Regions from separate parts of the Novosphingobium sp. BF6 genome, predicted to be linked through region 2. Evidence: riboswitches for the same ligand, from Rfam matches in the RefSeq annotation. Region 2 holds a riboswitch; the other holds the start of a gene.
What was found. Region 2 has a riboswitch for cobalamin ahead of AC4D6D_RS22980 (TonB-dependent receptor). Riboswitches for the same ligand answer to the same signal wherever they lie in the genome.
Positions count from the first base shown of each region.

Region 1 (8,435 bases), on a different replicon from region 2:
GCCGGACAGCCGCTCGATCGCCGCATAGCCGTCGGCGAAGAGCGCCGGATCGCCCCGGAACTTGTTGATGAGGAACCCCCGGATCATCGCCGCGTCCTCGGGATCGATCACCGCCCGCGTTCCGGCGACCGCTGCGATCACCCCGCCCCGGTCGATATCGCCGACGAGCACCACCGGCACCCCGGCCTCGCGCGCGAAGCCCATGTTGGCAATGTCCCCGGCGCGCAAGTTGATCTCCGCCGGAGAGCCCGCGCCTTCCACCACCACGAGATCGCAGCGCGCCTCAAGACGGCGATAACTGGCCAGCACTTCGGGCAGCAGGGTGCGGCGCGCCTCGCGGAAATTCGCGCTGCCGAGCGTGCCGCGGACTTGCCCATGGACCACGAGCTGCGAGGTCCGGTCGGCCTGCGGCTTGAGCAGCACCGGGTTCATGTCGACATGAAGCGGCACCCGTGCGGCAAGGGCCTGAAGCGCTTGCGCCCGGCCGATCTCGCCGCCTTCCGGGGTGACGGCGGCGTTGTTCGACATGTTCTGCGGCTTGAACGGCAGGACTTTCAGCCCGCGATTGGCAAGTGCGCGGCACAGCCCCGCCACCAGCACGGACTTGCCGACATCCGAGCCGGTCCCCTGCAACATCAAACCAGCCATGCGACTCCCAATGCAATAAAAGCGAGCAGGACGCAGGCCCGGCGATAGATCGCCAGTGCCCGCCGCAAGTCCGCCGCGCCTGCCGTGCGGCCCTCCTCCCCGATCCACGGCTTGGGGGCAAGGACTCCGTCGTAGACGATCGGTCCCGCCAGCCGCACGCCGAGCGCCCCCGCCATCGCCGCCTCGGGCCAACCGGCATTGGGCGAGGCGTGCCGCGCATGGTCGCGCAGCATGACCCGCCAGCCGCCCAGTCCGGCGACGCAGAGCAGCAGGCCCGCCAGCCGCGCGGGAAGGAGGTTCGCCAGATCGTCGATCCGCGCCGCCGCCCAGCCATAGGCACGCAGCGGTTCCTCGGGATGGCCGATCAGGCTGTCCGCGGTGTTGATCGCCTTGTAGGCCCAGGCCCCCGGCACACCGCCGAGCAGCAGCCAGAACAGCGGCGCCGCCACGCCGTCGCAGAAGCTCTCGGCAAGGCTCTCGATGGCGGCGCGCACGACGCCCGCCTCGTCGAGACCCGCCGTATCGCGGCCGACGATCATGCCGACGGCATGGCGTGCCTCGGCCAGATCACCCGCTTCCAGCGCGGCAAGCACCGGGCGGACATGATCGTCGAGACTACGCGCCGCAAGCGCAGGCCATGCGAGCAGCGCGAGCGGCAGCCATGCCCATTCTCCGGCCCAGCCGCGCACCAACCAGACCACCAGCCCCATGCCGAGCAGCACTGCCGCGATCAGCCCCAGCATCGCGCCAAGACCGGCGAGCCGCCGCGCCATGTCGGACCAGTCCGCGCGGTTGAGCCTGCGCTCCGAGCCGGAAATGACTTTCGCAAACAGCCCGACCGGATGACCGATCAGGCCATAGAGCCGCCCCGGCCAACCGAGCGCGCCTTCCAGCGCCATGGCGGCAAAGGCGACCGGCTCGATCATCGCGCGATCCCGGAAAGGGCCTCGTCGAGACGGGCAAGCGCCTCGGTATCGGCGGGGACGCCGAAGCGCACCCAGCCCGGATGTTCGGCGAAGGGCCGCACGAGGATGCGCGCGGATGCCAATCGCGCAAACAGCGCCTGTCCCTCGCAGCCGGTGACAAGCCGGAACAGCGGGCATTCGCCCTCCGGCTCAAGCCCGTGACGGCGCAGTACGGCATCGAGCGCATCCGCACGAGCGGGGAGTTCCTCGCGCGTCCGGGCGATCCATGCATGGTCGGCATAGGCCGCCGTCCCCAGCGAGAGCGCCGCCGCGTGGACCGGCCAGCTGCCCAGCATCTGCCGCAGCAGCATCATGAGCGCGGGCGGCCCCAGCACGAAGCCCAGCCGCAGCCCCGCAAGGCCGAAGAATTTCCCGAACGAGCGCAGGACGATCATCCGGAACCCCGGCGCGACGGCACGGGCGACGCTGGCTTCGGGGTGGCAGTCGGCGAAGGCCTCGTCGACGATCAGGAAGCCGCCGCTTTCGTCGATCCGCTCGGCCCATTCGATCACCGCCTCGGGCGCGCGCAGCACCCCGTCGGGGTTGTTGGGATTGGCGAGGACGAAGACTTCCTTCGCCTTCGGTTGCTCGCCGAACTGCGCCGGGCGGGAGGGGAAGAACGCCTCGCGGTGGGTGCGATAGGCGGGGACCAACGCGCGCCCCGGCAGGTCGAGCGCCTTGGCGAGCAGGCGCAGCGCGGTCTCGCTGCCCGGCACTGCGCAGCACAGACCCGGCGCTACACCGAAATGGCGCGCAGCCTCGGCTTCGAGGCGGGCGAGCGCGTCGGGATCGGGCAAGGCGGTCCAGTCGGTGATCTGCGTCACCGGCCATGGCCGGGGGTTGAGGCCGGTCGAAAGATCCAGCCAGTCCTCCGGCGCGCCGCCATAGGCCCGCGCCGCCTCGCTCACGCGGCCGCCGTGGAAGACGAAGGCCCCGCTCACCGGATCGCCACCAGCGCAAGCAGCAGCAGGGTCTCGACCACCTCGATCCCGGCGCCATGGCCGTCGCCGGAAATGCCGCCGATCCGGCGTTTTAGCCAGTAGCCCCAGAGCGGAACGGCAAGGAACAACGCCAGCAAGGGCGGTGCGACGAGCAGAATGAGGATCGCCGCAATCAGGCCCCAGAAACCGACGTGCCACCACGTCACCGCGCTGCGGAACCGGCTACCCAGCCCTTCGTGCAGCGGCGGCAGCGCCAGCGCCCAGACGAGCGGCGCGATCCGCGCGAGCGGGGCGACGAGCAGCAAGGCCCAGACCGCTCCCGGCGCGAGGGCATGAAGCAGCACCAGCTTCGCGAGCAGTTGCAGGACGATCGCCACGACCGCAAAGCTTCCGACATGCGGATCGGCCATGACCGCCGACAGCCGCGCGCGGTCCTTGTGCGCCGCACCCGCGCCGTCCGCCACGTCGCCCAGCCCGTCGAGGTGCAGCGCGCCGGTAATGCCGATCCAGGCCGCCAGTCCCAACAGGGCTGCAAGCCACGAATCGCCCAGACGGCTTCCCAGCCACCAGGCTCCCGCCACGGGGCCGCCCACGGCCAGTCCCGCCAGCGGAAACCAGCGCATCGATTTCGCGAAGTCCTCGGCATCGGCCCGCACTGGCGGAAGCGGCAGGCGCGTCAGGAACTGGAGCGCGAGGACGAGCCGCCTCATGCCGTCTTCCCGCTATCCAGCGTGAGGATCTGCGCGGCGGGCAGGCCCTCGCCCGGCCAGAGGCGCAGGCTGACCAGCGCGCCGTAAGGCAGTTCGAAGGCCCAGACCTGCCGGTGATCGAAGCCGAACAGCACCGAAAGCGCCGCGCGCATGGCGCCGCCATGGGTGAGGATCAGGCTGGCGCGGTCGATCTCAGTGAGCGCCTCGCCGATGCGGGTGCAAAGCTGCGACCAGCGCTCGCCGCCGGGCGGGGCATGGGTCTCGGGATCGTCCCAGAACCGGGCCTGCACGGCCGGATCGAGTTGCTGCGGGGCAAGACCGTCCCAGTCGCCGAAGTCGATTTCACGCCAGCGCAGGTCGAGGTCATGCCGCCGCCGACGCAGGGCCGCGATCTGCGCGGCGGGAATGCTCGACCTTTGCAGGTCGGACGAAACCACCCGCTCGAACGTCAGGCCCGCCGCCCGCGTCACGCAGTGTGCTACCCCGGCAGGCGTCGACGGATCGTCGCGGTGGCCGAGCAGCAGCCCCGGTTTTACCGGCGCGCCGTGGCGCATGAGGTGGACGAGCACGCCGTTCATGCAGCCCCTGCGACCGCCGCCTCGGCAAAAGTCGCCATGCCGTCATGCGCGGCCAGCGCCGAGCGCACGATCTGCGCCGCCACCGCCGCGCCCGAACCTTCGCCCAGCCTCATGCCGAGGTGCAGCAACGGGTCCAGCCCAAAGCGTTCGAGCAGACGCACGTGTCCCGCCTCGGCCGAGCAATGCGCGGCAAGGCAGTGGCCGAGAAAAGCGGCATTGTCCGCCAGCAGCGGCGCAAGGGCCGCGCAGGCGATGAACCCGTCGAGCAGGACCGGCACCCGCAAATGCCGCGCCGCCAGCACCGCCCCCGCCATGGCCGCGATCTCCCGCCCGCCGAGCCGGCGCAAAGTCTCGAAAGCGTCGGTGCAATCGGCCCCGTGCAGCGCAAGGGCCGCCGCGACCGCCTCGGCCTTCCGCGCGAGGCCCGCATCGTCGAGGCCGGTGCCGCGCCCGATCCATTCCGCTGCCTCGCCGCCGAAGACTTGCGCGGCCAGCGCGGCGGCGGGCGTCGTATTGCCAATGCCCATCTCGCCCACGAAGAACAGGTCGCTATCCGCCATGACCGCAGCCGCCCCGGCATTGAGGGCCGCCAGACACTCCGCCTCGCTCATCGCCGGTTCGCGGGTGATGTCCCCGGTCGGGCACGCGAGATCGAGCGGGACGACCGCCAGCTGCGCACCGCAGGCCGCCGTCAGCGCATTGATCGCCGCGCCGCCCGCCTTGAAATTGGTGACCATCTGCACGGTGACTTCCGGCGGATAGGCACTGACCCCGCGCGCGGCGACGCCATGGTTGCCTGCGAAGATCACCGCGCGGATGCGGTCGGCGCGGGGACGCGCGCGGCCCTGCCAGCCCGCCATGAACACCGCGATCTCCTCCAGCCGCCCGAGCGAGCCGAGCGGCTTTGTGAGCACCGCCTGACGCGCGCGCGCGGCTTCCAGCGCGGCGAGGTCGGGCTCGGGCAGGTCGGCGAGCGCGGCGGCGAAGGCGGCGCGGTTCTCGAACCGGATCATGTGCCGATGTACCCTTCGGGCGGGGTGCGGGTGATGAAGTGGCCCTTCACGCCCTGCGGCCATTCGCGGTAAGGCACCTGCCCGTGCTCGCTGGCGGCATGGCGCGAAGCATATTCGAGAATAGCGCGGGCCGCGTCCGCGTCCGGCGTGAAGTCGCCGAGCACATAGCCGAGCTTGCCCGGTGCGCGGATCGCCACGGTGCAGTGGCGCTGGCAGGCGAAGAGGCAGGGCATTTCCTGAACCGCCACGCCCTGAAGGTCCGGCTCGGCAGCCTGCACCGCGCGCATGGCCTCGGCCAGCACCGCGCCGCCGCGCTGCCCGTTTGCGTCCTCGCGCGTTTCGGCGGAGTGACGGCAGGTATTGCACACCACCACGGAAGGGCCGGGTTCGACGGGATGCAGCATCAGCAGCCGCTCCTCAGCCCGAGGCAGGGAGTTCCGGCAATGGAAATTCGGCAGTTCACGGCATGTCCTTCAAGCGAGCATCGAACCCGGCCGGGCCGACGTGCAGGCGAAGGACATGCGATCGCGGCAGGCGACGACAGGCCCTCTCGCGCCGCAAGACGGCACGGCAGTGGCTGTCGCTCTGCGAGGCATGACCCCGTTCGTCCGGCTCACCCTGTCCGGTCGAAGAACGACTGCGGCAGGCAGGTCTCCTGGCTCACGGGTCGGTGCCGGTTCGGCCGCCTTCTCAGGAGCTTACGCCCCCAATGGCGAAATGGCCGCACGGCTCGCCGCTTACAGTTGCAGGGGCAGCCGGGGCCTTGAACCCGCGTTCCCTTTTGATCCCCTTGCGGGGAACCTGTCGCAGGCGTGGCCCTATCGGGTGGCGGCCCGGCGTGCAAGAGCGCGCCGCTTGCGCGCCCCCGCGAAGTGCCATAGGTCCCGGCGCCGATGACCGCCTGTCCCGCCCTGCTCGTCACTGCGCCGTCTTCGGGACAGGGCAAGACCCTCGTCACCGCCGCCCTCGCCCGCCGCCATGTCCGCGCCGGACGCCGGGTGCGGGTGTTCAAGTGCGGGCCGGATTTCCTCGACCCGATGGTCCACGAAGTGGCCAGCGGCGCGCCGGTCCACCAGCTCGACCTGTTCATGTGCGGCGAGGACCAGTGCCGCGCCCTGCTGCACGAGGCGGCACGGGAGGCGGACCTGATCCTGATCGAAGGGGTCATGGGCCTGTTCGACGGCACCCCCTCCTCCGCCGACCTCGCCCGGCACTTCGGCCTGCCGGTCATGGCGGTGATGGATGGGTCCTCGATGGCCCAGACCTTCGGCGCGCTCGTCCACGGCCTCGCTACCTATCGGGACGGCGTGACCTTGGCCGCCGTGCTCGCCAATCGAGTCGGCAGCGAGCGCCATGCCGAACTGCTGGAACGAGGTATGCCGGACAGCGTGCAATGGCTCGGCGCGATGCGGCGCGACGAGGACATGGCCCTGCCCGAACGCCATCTCGGCCTCGTGCAGGCGGGCGAAGTCGCGGATATCGAAGCCCGTATCGACCGCGCCGCCGACCTGCTCCCCGAAAGCGCGCTCTGGCTGCCCGAGCCGGTGTCCTTCCCGGCCCCCCGCGCCGCCGCGCCGATCCCCGCTGCGCTGTCGGGCAGGCGCATCGCCATCGCCCGCGACGAGGCTTTCGGCTTCATCTACCGGGCAAACCTCGACTTTCTCGAACGGGCGGGCGCGCGGCTCTCGTTCTTCTCGCCCCTGCGCGATGAGGCCTTGCCGGACTGCGATGCGCTGTGGCTGCCGGGCGGCTACCCCGAGCTTCATCTCGCCGCGCTTTCCGCCAATCGGGCGATGATCGAGGCGATCCGGGAGCACTTCCGAGCCGGAAAACCGATCCTCGCCGAGTGCGGCGGCATGCTTTACGCCTGCGAAACGCTTGCGGACGCGGCAGGTCTCGGCGCGCCGATGCTGGGCCTGCTCCCCGCGAGCGCAACCATGCAGAAACGGCTGGTCGCGCTCGGCATGCAGGAAGCGGAACTGGCGGGCCATGCCGTGCGCGGCCACACCTTCCACTATTCGCGGCTGGAGACAGCCCTCGAACCCATCGCGCTCGCCCGGACGCCGGATGGGCGCAAGGGCGAGCGGATATTCCGGCAAGGCTCGCTCACCGCGAGCTACATGCACTTCTACTTCCCATCCGCGCCGGAGCTGATTGCGAACTTGCTGGGCTAAGCGATCGCAGGCAGCTTCGTGAGGTACTTGTCGAGCGTGATCGGATAGTCGCGCACGCGCACGCCGGTGGCATTGTAGACCGCATTGGCCACCGCCGCGCCGACCCCGCAGAGGCCGAGTTCGCCCACGCCCTTGGCCTTCATCGGCGAGACCTTGTCGTCCGCCTCGTCGAGGAACACCACCTCCTGATGCGGAATATCGGCATGGACCGGCACTTCGTACCCGGCGAGGTCGTGGTTGACGAAGAAGCCGAAGCGCTTGTCAACCGCCAGTTCCTCCATCAGCGCGCCGCCGACGCCCATGGTCATCGCCCCGATCACCTGGCTGCGCGCGGTCTTGGGATTGAGGATGCGCCCGGCAGCGCAGACCGCCAGCATGCGCCGCACCCGCGTCTCGCCGGTATAGGAATCGACCGCCACCTCGACGAAATGGGCGCCGAACGTCGATTGCTGGAACGTCTTGCCGAGATCGCCCCACTGCATCGTCTCTTCGGCGACGAGTTCGCCGGACTTCGCCGCTTCGGCCAGCGCCACCGAACGGTTGCCCGCGCGGACCTCGCCATCGACGAACTGCGCAGCGGCCGGATCCATGCCGAGCCGCTGCGCCGCCATGTCGCGCAGCTTCGCACAAGCCGCGTAGACGCCGGAGGTCGCGCTGTTGGCGCCCCACTGGCCGCCCGAACCCGCCGAGGCCGGGAACGACGAATCGCCCAGCTTCACGCGCACTTTCTCGACCGGCAGGCCCATCATTTCCGCCGCCGTCTGGGCGATGATCGTGTAGGAGCCGGTGCCGATATCGGTCATGTCGGTCTCGACGGTGACCATGCCGTCGCCCGCCAGCCGCACCCGCGCCGCCGAAGTCATGTTGATGTTGTTGCGGAACGCCGCCGCTACGCCCATGCCGATCAGCCAGCGCCCCTCGCGGACTTGTGCTGGCTTTGCACTGCGCCGGTTCCAGCCGAACCGCGCGGCCCCGTCTTCGAGACAGCGCACGAAGTTCCGCTGCGAGAACGGGCGCTTGGGGTTCTCGGGATCGACCTGCGTATCGTTCAGGACGCGGAACTTCACCGGGTCCATCGCCAGCTTCTCGGCCATCTCGTCGATGGCGATCTCCAGCGCCATCAGCCCCGGCGCCTCACCCGGAGCACGCATGGCATTGGCTTCGGGCAGGTCGAGTTCGGCCAGCCGCAGGGCGGTCAGGCGATTGGCTCCCGCATAAAGCAACTTCGTCTGCTGCGTCGCCGATTCCGGGCCGCCGCCGGGCAAGTCGCCTGACCAGCTTTCGTGGCCGATCGCGGTGAGCTTGCCGTCCTTCGTCGCGCCCAGACGAATGCGCTGGATCGTCGCCGGGCGGTGCGTCGCGTTGTTGAGCATGAGCGGGCGCGGCATCGCGATCTTGACCGGCCT
Region 1 is NZ_CM177775.1:3,042,969-3,051,403, forward strand. Features, by position in the region: gene AC4D6D_RS14780 (cobyric acid synthase) at 1-648, opposite strand, end outside; gene cbiB (adenosylcobinamide-phosphate synthase CbiB) at 636-1,574, opposite strand; gene AC4D6D_RS14790 (threonine-phosphate decarboxylase) at 1,571-2,554, opposite strand; gene cobS (adenosylcobinamide-GDP ribazoletransferase) at 2,551-3,264, opposite strand; gene AC4D6D_RS14800 (histidine phosphatase family protein) at 3,261-3,842, opposite strand; gene cobT (nicotinate-nucleotide--dimethylbenzimidazole phosphoribosyltransferase) at 3,839-4,855, opposite strand; gene AC4D6D_RS14810 (DUF1636 domain-containing protein) at 4,852-5,259, opposite strand; cobalamin riboswitch at 5,484-5,675, opposite strand; gene AC4D6D_RS14815 (cobyrinic acid a,c-diamide synthase CobB) at 5,749-7,029, shown strand; gene paoC (aldehyde oxidoreductase molybdenum-binding subunit PaoC) at 7,026-8,435, opposite strand, start outside.
Region 1: it holds a riboswitch for cobalamin, as region 2 does, so the genes downstream of both, AC4D6D_RS14810 (DUF1636 domain-containing protein) here and AC4D6D_RS22980 (TonB-dependent receptor) in region 2, are expected to answer to the same signal.

Region 2 (8,435 bases):
CGAGGCGGCGGCGCTGGCAGCCCCGGTGATTTCGGCCGAAACGCTGGCGAAGCTCGATGATCTGCTGGCCGCCATGGCGGTCGAGCAGGATGACGAGAAGTCGACCGAGATCGACCGCGAATTCCACATGACGATTGCTTCGGCATCCGGCAATGCGGCGATCACGCATGTGATCCGCACGCTCTGGCGCCTGCGCACCGAACTGCCCGAAGTGCGGCACACCCATGAAAGCGTCTGCCATCACGACGGCATGACCCGGCAGGACGAGCACGCCGCCGTGGTGGAGGCGCTGCGCAGCCACGATCCGCAGGGCGCGCGCCTGGCGATGCGCCAGCACTTCCAGCGCCTGCTCGGCTCGATGCTGGACGCCACGGAGGAACGCGCCATCTCCGAACTGAAGCGCAAGGCACAGGAAAGCCGCGAACGCTTCCTGATGAGCGCAAAGATCTGACGCCCGGAACGCAGAGGAGCCTTCCCATTACCGGTCCCATAGTCTGTTTCGGTGAAGTGCTGCTGCGCTTCGCCACCCCTGGTTCGCGCCTGACGGTGCAGTGCGATGCCCTCGACATGGTCGTCGGCGGGGCGGAAGCCAATGTCGCGGCGGGGCTGGCCTCGTTGGGGCACGAGGTGCGGATGCTGACGCGCTTGCCGTCGAGCCCGCTGGGCGACAAGGCGCGCGCGGTCCTTGGCGCCGCCGGTGTCGACACCACGCATGTCGGCCGCGATGCGGGGCGCATGGGCCTGTATTTCCTGGAGAGCGGAGCGGGCCTGCGGCCTTCGTCGATCACGTATGACCGTGCCGATTCGGTGTTCGCCGGATCGACGGCGGAACAGTTCGATTTCGCGGCGGCCCTTGATGGCGCGCGGCTGCTCCACCTGTCGGGGATCACGCCGGCGCTGGGCCCCGGCGGGGTGGCGCTGGCGCAAGCCGCCGTCGCCGCGGCCAATGCGGCCGGCGTGCCGATCTGCTTCGACGGCAACTACCGCGCGCTGCTGTGGGATGCATGGGACAGCGATCCGCGCGCGATCCTGACCGACCTGATGCAGTCGGCGACGGTGATGATCGGCAACCATCGCGACATCTCGCTGCTTCTTGGCACGACTTTTTCGGGCGAGGGTTCGGAGCGGCGACGCGAGGCTGCGGAGGCGGCTTTCGCAGCTTTCCCGCGGCTGCAGTTGATCGCCTCCACCGCGCGACATGTGGTCAATTCGAATCATCACCGCATCGCTGCAAGGCTCGATGCACGCGATGGCGCGCACCAGACGGACGAGGTTGATGTCACCGGCATCGTCGATCGCATCGGCACGGGCGACGCCTTTGCTGCCGGCGTGTTGCACAAGTGGCTCGACGCTTCAGGACTGGTGGAGACAGCACAGGCAGGTCTTGCCTACACGGTGCTCAAGCATACGATGCCCGGGGACATTTGCTTGATTGGGCCCGAGGAACTAGATAGGTTCTCTTTATCCGCCAGCGACGTCAGACGTTAAGCTTGCGCAAGGAGCTCCAAGCCATACGCTTTTCGCTTCTACGGATTCTGGCGCGCGGGCTGGATTTTGGTCGACATCATCGCGCCCGTAGCCGAAATTGATAACGGCTCGCAAAAAGGTCGTTTGTGAGCAGTGAGATTGAGCGCCCTAAATGGCAGCTAAGCTTGTATTGACCATCGCAAAGGTGTTTGGCCGGAATGCGCCCATTCCGGTCATTCCCAGTTGCTCGGCACCATCTTGGAACCTGCCATAGGGGCATCCTGAATCAGCTCTTACGAAGAGCGACGCGGCGTGGCCTTGATTATCGGGGAGTAGGCATTCCAAAAACGACAATGAGCCCGGCTACCGGCAGGATACAGAAGAACCATAGCATCGCGGCGATCACGATGGTCGCGGCCGGTTGCGCAACGGGAAGGATCGCCAGAACCAGCAATACGGTCCCGGCAGCGCACCAGGCCGCTCGATAGATGTTGTGTCTTCGGGATGCGCCGCGCCGGATGGCACCGAAGCCGGTCACGGCAAGGATCAGGGACAGGGCCATGCTCACCATCATCGCGCAGCGCCCCCGGGCGACTTGCGATCAAGCTTGCCTGCCGAAATCCACAAGATGAAGCCTATCGCCAGCGCCGTCAGATCTGCGCCTGAGCGTATCCCATCACCAACAGCCAACGTCGACATCAGCGGCATTCCCGCGAGGGCAGTACTCAACGGAATAGTCAGGCAGAGCAGCGCCGCCGCACGCAACTGCTCTGTCCATGCGCGGGCCCAGGGCCGTACAACGGCATGCAGGAGGCTCAGCAGCCAGGCGAAAAAGTAAATGGACGCTGCCAGGCTGTGCCGGTCTTCGACGCCGGAAGGTAATGACTTCTCGCCGTGGAGATAGGCGGCGCAGGCGATGATATTTCCGGCGATTGCAGCCACGGTTATCCGGCTCGCCATCGCTTGGGAGCCCGACATGCCCCGGCGGGCGCGTTTCTCGGTGAACAGCACCAGTCCCGCCGCGACCATCGCCGCGCTGCAAAGCCCGGTCAGAAAGTAGAGCCAGCGCGCGCCGACGCCGCCCCACTCGATGAAGTGCAGTCCGGCGAGGAAGGATTGCACTTCCCTTGCAGGCGAGCGCTTCACCAGCACCCGCAGCAACCTGCCGTCAGTGCCGGCGAAGTCCACACGGTCCGGGAAATTGGCGATGCGGTCGTCGCGCTGGCGCCAGATTTCGACTGCGGCGTTGGCGCGGTTGGGATTGGCGACATAGATATTCACCGAAGGCCCACCGCCCCAGGCTTTCTCGGCGCGCGCCACCAGCGGCATCAGCTCCACCGTGCGGCGAACCGGTCCCGGCGGCGTGTTCTTGTCGATGTAAACCGATTGTGCCGCCGCGCTCTGATAAGCTTTCACGTCGCCGCCGTTCAGCATGGCCACCCCGGCGGGGATATAGGCGTAATAGATCAGAACCAGCCCGGTATAGGCCATCATCACGTGGAACGGCAGTGGCAGCACCGAGAGGACGTTGTGCGCGTCCATCCACGCCCGCTGGCGCGAGGCCCTGGGGCGGAAAGTGAAGAAATCGCGGAAGATCCGCTTGTGAATGATGACCCCGCTGATCGAGGCGGCCAGCATCGCCAGGCCTGCCGCGCCGACGATCAGGAAGCCGAGCTGGCTGGACTTGCGGTCGATCCCCAGCGTGTAGTGATAGCGCATGAAGAAGAACCCCGCGTCCATGTCGCGCGGGATGCGTCTGCCGGTCTGCGGGTCGAGCCGATGCGTCGTGGCTTTGCCTGCGCGGTCGGTCCAGACGAGGCGCAGCACCGGCTCGCGCGGGGTGGGGATCACGATCCGCCACTGCCGCGCATCGGGTGCGACGCGGGTGAGGTAGTCCCGCCCTATCCTTACCGCATGGCTGCGATCGATCGCGACGGGAGAGCGCAGTTCGGGCGTCGTCCATAGATTGATCTCGGTATAGAATACCGCCAGCGATCCGGTCAGCAGCACCCCGAAAAGCACCCACCCGAACAGCAATCCGCACCACGTATGGAGCCAGCCCATCGACTGGCGCAGCGTGTCTTTCACCGCCAGCCTCCCGGTATCGCGGCCAGCATCAGGCAGATCGGCAACACCGTGCCCGCCAGCAATTCCAGCCACACGCGCCGCGCGCTGCGGAGCGCGAAGGCCCGCAGGATCACGACGACGAACAGTACGAAGGCGAGGCAGGTGGCGAGGATAGTGGCGTCCACCGCCTCCATCGGCAGCAGCCGCACTGCCGCGCCGATCCAGGCGTAGCATAGCGCATAGGCCCCAGCGCTCGCCGCCAGCACGCGCGCGGTGACGGTGCGCCAGCCGGGTTCCTGCCTCGCCATACCGTCAGAACCGCTGCTCGAAGGTCACCGCCACGCTGCGCGGTTCGCCGAGGATCCACTGCGAGGTGGAATAGCTGTTCTGGACGTAGATCTTGTCGAAGACGTTGCGCAGATTGAGCGTTAGGCTCGTCTTCTCGCCAAGGTCGTAGCGAGCCGAGGCGTCGGCCAGCGTGTAGGCCGGGATGAGCCGGGTATTGGCGGCATCGGAATATCGCTTGCCGACATAACGCAGCCCCGCGTCGAGATGCAGCGGCTGAAGCGGTCGCCACGACAGCCAAAGGTTGGCCGCCTGCTCCGCCACGCCGATCGGCATATTGCCATCCCGGCTGACCAGTGCCGTGCCTACCAGTTCGTCGAAATCGTCGTATTGTGCCTTCAGGATCGTGCCATTGGCGAGAATGCTGAAGTCCCTCGTCACAGCCAGCCCGAACGAGGCCTCGACGCCGTAGGACGACTGCTGGCCGACCTGCACCGATGCCGTGGGATCATTGGCCGAGCGGGTCAGGATCTTCTTCTTGACGATGCGATAGGCGGACAGGGTGAACTCGCCGCGTCCGTCGAGGAAGGTGGCCTTGGCCCCGGCTTCCCATTGCCGCCCGGTCGAAACGTCGAAGCTGGTCTGCGCCAATGTGGCGGTAAGCAGCGCCGTCACCGGATCGGCGGCCGCCGAATATTGCGCGTAGAGCGAGACCGTATCGACCGGGTTGTAGACCAGCCCCACGCGCCAACTGGTGCTGGGATAGCGCGCGGTATAGTCCGTCGCGGGATCGAGCGCATCGTGGCGCTCGGTCTTCGGGCGGTCGTACCGCAGGCCCGTCACCAGCGAGAGCCGGTCGGAGAAGGACAGTCTGCTCTCTCCGAACAGCGCCCATTGCTGCACATCGGTCTTGTACTTGTACCGCGTGCCGAAAGTGCCATCGAGGAAGGTCCCCGGCGTATAGTCGTAAGGATCGATCAGGTCGAAGCGCGTGTTGGGCGAGCTGTCGGTGCGCAGCAGGTCGCCGCTATTGTACTCGCCGCCGAGGCTCAGGCGGTGGTCCAGGCCGAACAGCTTGTGGTCGAACACGGCGTTGAAGCGGTCGCCCCATTGCTTGGTCTTGTAGAAGATTTCCAGATAGCTGGAGCGGCGGATCTGGTCACCGGACCAGGCATAGCCTTCGGCATTGCGCCAGTGCTTGAAGCCGGTGAGGTAGTAGGCGACATTGGTGATCGTCACCCCCTCGGCAGGCGTCCATTCCGCCTTGGCCTGCGTCCAGGCATCGTCGAAACGCAGCGAACTGTCGGCGATGTTGTAGTTCTTCTTGCGGAAATCGCGTACCAGCTTGCCGTCGCGCAGCGGGGTGCCGTACCAGATCGTCGGGTCGAGATCGGCGCGGTCGTGCGTCAAGGTCAGCACCAGATCGTCGCGGGCCTGCCAGCGCAGCGCCGCCGAGAGCGCCAGACTGCGCGACCGGCCACGCTCCATCCACCCGTCCGAGCGATTGTAGCTGACGTCCACCCGGTAGGAGAGCCTGTCCCCGATCGGTCCGCCAATGCCGCCCGCCGCCGCATAAGTATCGAAGGAACCGCCGCTGAGGCGCACTTCGCCCTCGACATGATCGGTATTGGGCTGCTTGCGCACGACGTTGATCGCGCCGCCGATGCCGCCTTCGCCGTAGAGCACCGAAGCCGCGCCGCGCAGCACTTCGATTCGCTCGGCCATCCACGGATCGGCGGGGAAGGTCTGCGTGGTCGTGGTGTAGACGCGCATCCCGTCGTAGAGCTGCATCACCGAGGTATAGCCGGTGAACCCGCGCGAACTGAGCGAATAGCCGAAGGCCGAACTGTTGTTGATGAGCCCCGGCGCCCGTGCGGCGGCAGCGACGACGGTGCGGTCGCCCAAGCTGCGGATCATCTCCTTGGTGATGACATCGACACTGGCCGGCGTCTGCATCGGCGTCAGCCCGAGGCGGCTCGACGCATTCGCCGTCTGGTCCAGTTGCAGGACGCCGGCCTTGCGCGCGGTGACGACGATGCTTTCCGCCCGGCTTTCGGTGTTGTCCGGCCCGGAGTCCTGCGCCTGTGCGGATCCGGCAGCCAGAGCGAGCGCGCCCAGCGACGCGCCCGCGTGCAGCAGGCCGGAAAGAAGCGTTCTGGTTTTCATGATAGTATCCCCGTTGCGTTTCCCAGTCGAACGGACAGGTTCCCGCGTGAGGGACTTCCCCCGCGCGGGCGCAGCGGCGGAATCCGGGCGCGAACGAGCGACCGGCGAAACCCGCCGTTGCGGCCTGGCCGCAAGTTCGTCGCTCAGACGGAGTATACCGTGCCGCGGCCATCCCCTGGACCAAGGCAAGAGCGACCGGACGCTGGCAGGTCTCCTGGCTCACGGGTCGTCGCGCGATGCACGGCCTTCCCAGGCCTCGCAGGAGTTAGCGTCCGGCCCAGTGGCTGCGGCAAGGCTCCTTGGCCTGCCGCGATATGCATCGCGCTCACCGCTTACAGTTGCAGGGACAGCCTCGGCTTCGAAGGACGAGCCCTCTCACCGTGTTCCCTTTTAAGCCTCTTTCGAAGCACCAACGCGATCTCATCCCCCGTCAGGGGGACGGCTGGGCACTATGGGTTATCGAACGGGATAGCAAGAAATTCGTGGAGTGTAGGATTTGGTCATGACTCGACGGCCGGTATGCGCTCATCCCGTTCGCTCAGCGGCCATTTTGGCCATCGCGAAAGCTGACTTTCGGAATCGCTGGACGACGCCCGCGCCGATGGGTTGAAGAGCACATTAGTCGGCTGCGCGCCTAAATTCCGATGAAAATCAAGAAATTGACTTGGGCTGGGCAAAGTGGTGTGGATTCCCGTGGCGCGCAGAACCAGTTGAATTTAAAAGGTTGAACAGTTCCAAACTTGTCGATGAGGTGCGTGCATGCCTTCCTCTTCCCGCTTTTTAGCCCTTGCAGCGGTCGCCACAGCATTGGCGCCGTCGAACTCTTTTGGCCAATCCACGGGACTAGAGGATATGGTCGGGGCACGAGCTGGGCAAGCTGAGGCGGAACTGGAACGTCGCGGGTATCGCAACGTGGGCGGTGAGAAGGGCGACGATCGCAGTTATGCCTATTGGTGGAGCAAGGACCGCCATCAATGCGTGACCGTCGCAACGATGGACGGGCGCTATAGTTCGGTCACGCCAACGCTACCGGCCGACTGCCGAATGGGCGCCGGCCCCAATGATCGCCGCGCTACTGAGTATGATCGTCGTAGCGCCCCTTCCCACGGCTACGTCGCCGGAGACGAACTTTCCCGGATTTGTCGGAACGAGGCCAGTGCCCGATTTGATCGCCGTCCAAGTGAAGTCACAGCAAATGCCCCCATCCAGCAACGCAACGGCTACATTGTGCAGGGCTGGTATGACCGCAGCGACGGCAGCAAAGGGACAAAATTCTTCAACTGCCGCTTCGATACCGATGGCCGGTTTCTGGGCGTGGACTAGGTCGTGAACCCATAGATGGGACGCCAACGGCAGGGGATCGAACCCGCAACCTAAGCCGTAAGGCTCAGGATCACTGTGGTGATACGTCTACCAATTCCGTCACGCTGGCCCCGGCGGTTTAGCGCAAAGTTGGGCACGCCGCCAACAAAGACCTTTCCTTGGCGCTTGGGAGGTGATTCTGGCTCGGCATGAGCCGATACGATCTGACCGACTTCGAATGGCGCGTGATCGAGCCGCTGCTGCCCAATAAGCCGCGAGGCGTGCCCCGTGTTGATGATCGTCGCGTGCTGAACGGTATTTTTTGGGTGCTTCGGTCCGGTGCGCCTTGGCGCGACCTGCCTGAACGATACGGTCCGCGCACCACCTGCTACAATCGCATCGCTCGATGGCGAAAGGCGGGCGTCTGGGACCGGATGATGGACGTCCTCACCGCCGCCCACGATGGCGATATACAGATGATCGACAGCACGTCCGTTCGCGCCCACCAGCAGGCCGCGACGGCAAAAAGGGGGATCGAGATCATTGTCTCGGTCGTTCCCGAGGGGGCTCGCGACAAAAATCCACGCGGTCGTCGAAGGGCAAGGCGTCCCGATCCGGTTGAGCCTGACCGCCGGGCAAAGCCATGACGGTCAAACTGCTGATGGCCTGCTCGACCATGTGGGTGCCGGAACGATAGTGCTGGCCTATAAGGCATACGATGCCGACCGCATCCGGGCGTCTCTCCGCGAGAGGGGCGCATTCGCCAATATCCCACCGAAGTCCAACCGCAGGTCGAAACCGTACTTCAGCACTTGGCTCTACCGCGAGCGGAACCTGATCGAACGCTTCTTCTCCAAGCTCAAGCACTTCCGGCGTATTGCTACCCGCTACGATAAGCTGGCCGAGAACTTCCTCGCCATGGTCCAACTCGCCTCTATGTGGCTACGGGTTTATGAGTCATCGTGTGATTGCGGCTGCTTCGCTCGGACCTCGGTTGCAGCGCACACTTCTGGTTGTCGAATCCTGAAGGAAGGAAGCAGCCATGAAGCACTATGCCGGATTGGACCTGTCGATGGAATCCACGCAGGTCTGCATCGTTGATGAGAATGGTCGGAAGCTGGTCTCGGAGAAAGTAGAGAGTTCCCCCG
Region 2 is NZ_CM177776.1:1,806,180-1,814,614, reverse strand. Features, by position in the region: gene AC4D6D_RS23005 (FadR/GntR family transcriptional regulator) at 1-451, shown strand, start outside; gene AC4D6D_RS23000 (sugar kinase) at 478-1,488, shown strand; gene AC4D6D_RS22995 (hypothetical protein) at 1,790-2,041, opposite strand; gene AC4D6D_RS22990 (PepSY-associated TM helix domain-containing protein) at 2,038-3,555, opposite strand; gene AC4D6D_RS22985 (hypothetical protein) at 3,552-3,842, opposite strand; gene AC4D6D_RS22980 (TonB-dependent receptor) at 3,847-5,985, opposite strand; cobalamin riboswitch at 6,173-6,414, opposite strand; gene AC4D6D_RS22975 (hypothetical protein) at 6,745-7,308, shown strand; tRNA gene AC4D6D_RS22970 (tRNA-OTHER) at 7,330-7,417, opposite strand; partial or broken gene AC4D6D_RS22965 (IS5 family transposase) at 7,497-8,388, shown strand; gene AC4D6D_RS22960 (IS110 family transposase) at 8,330-8,435, shown strand, end outside.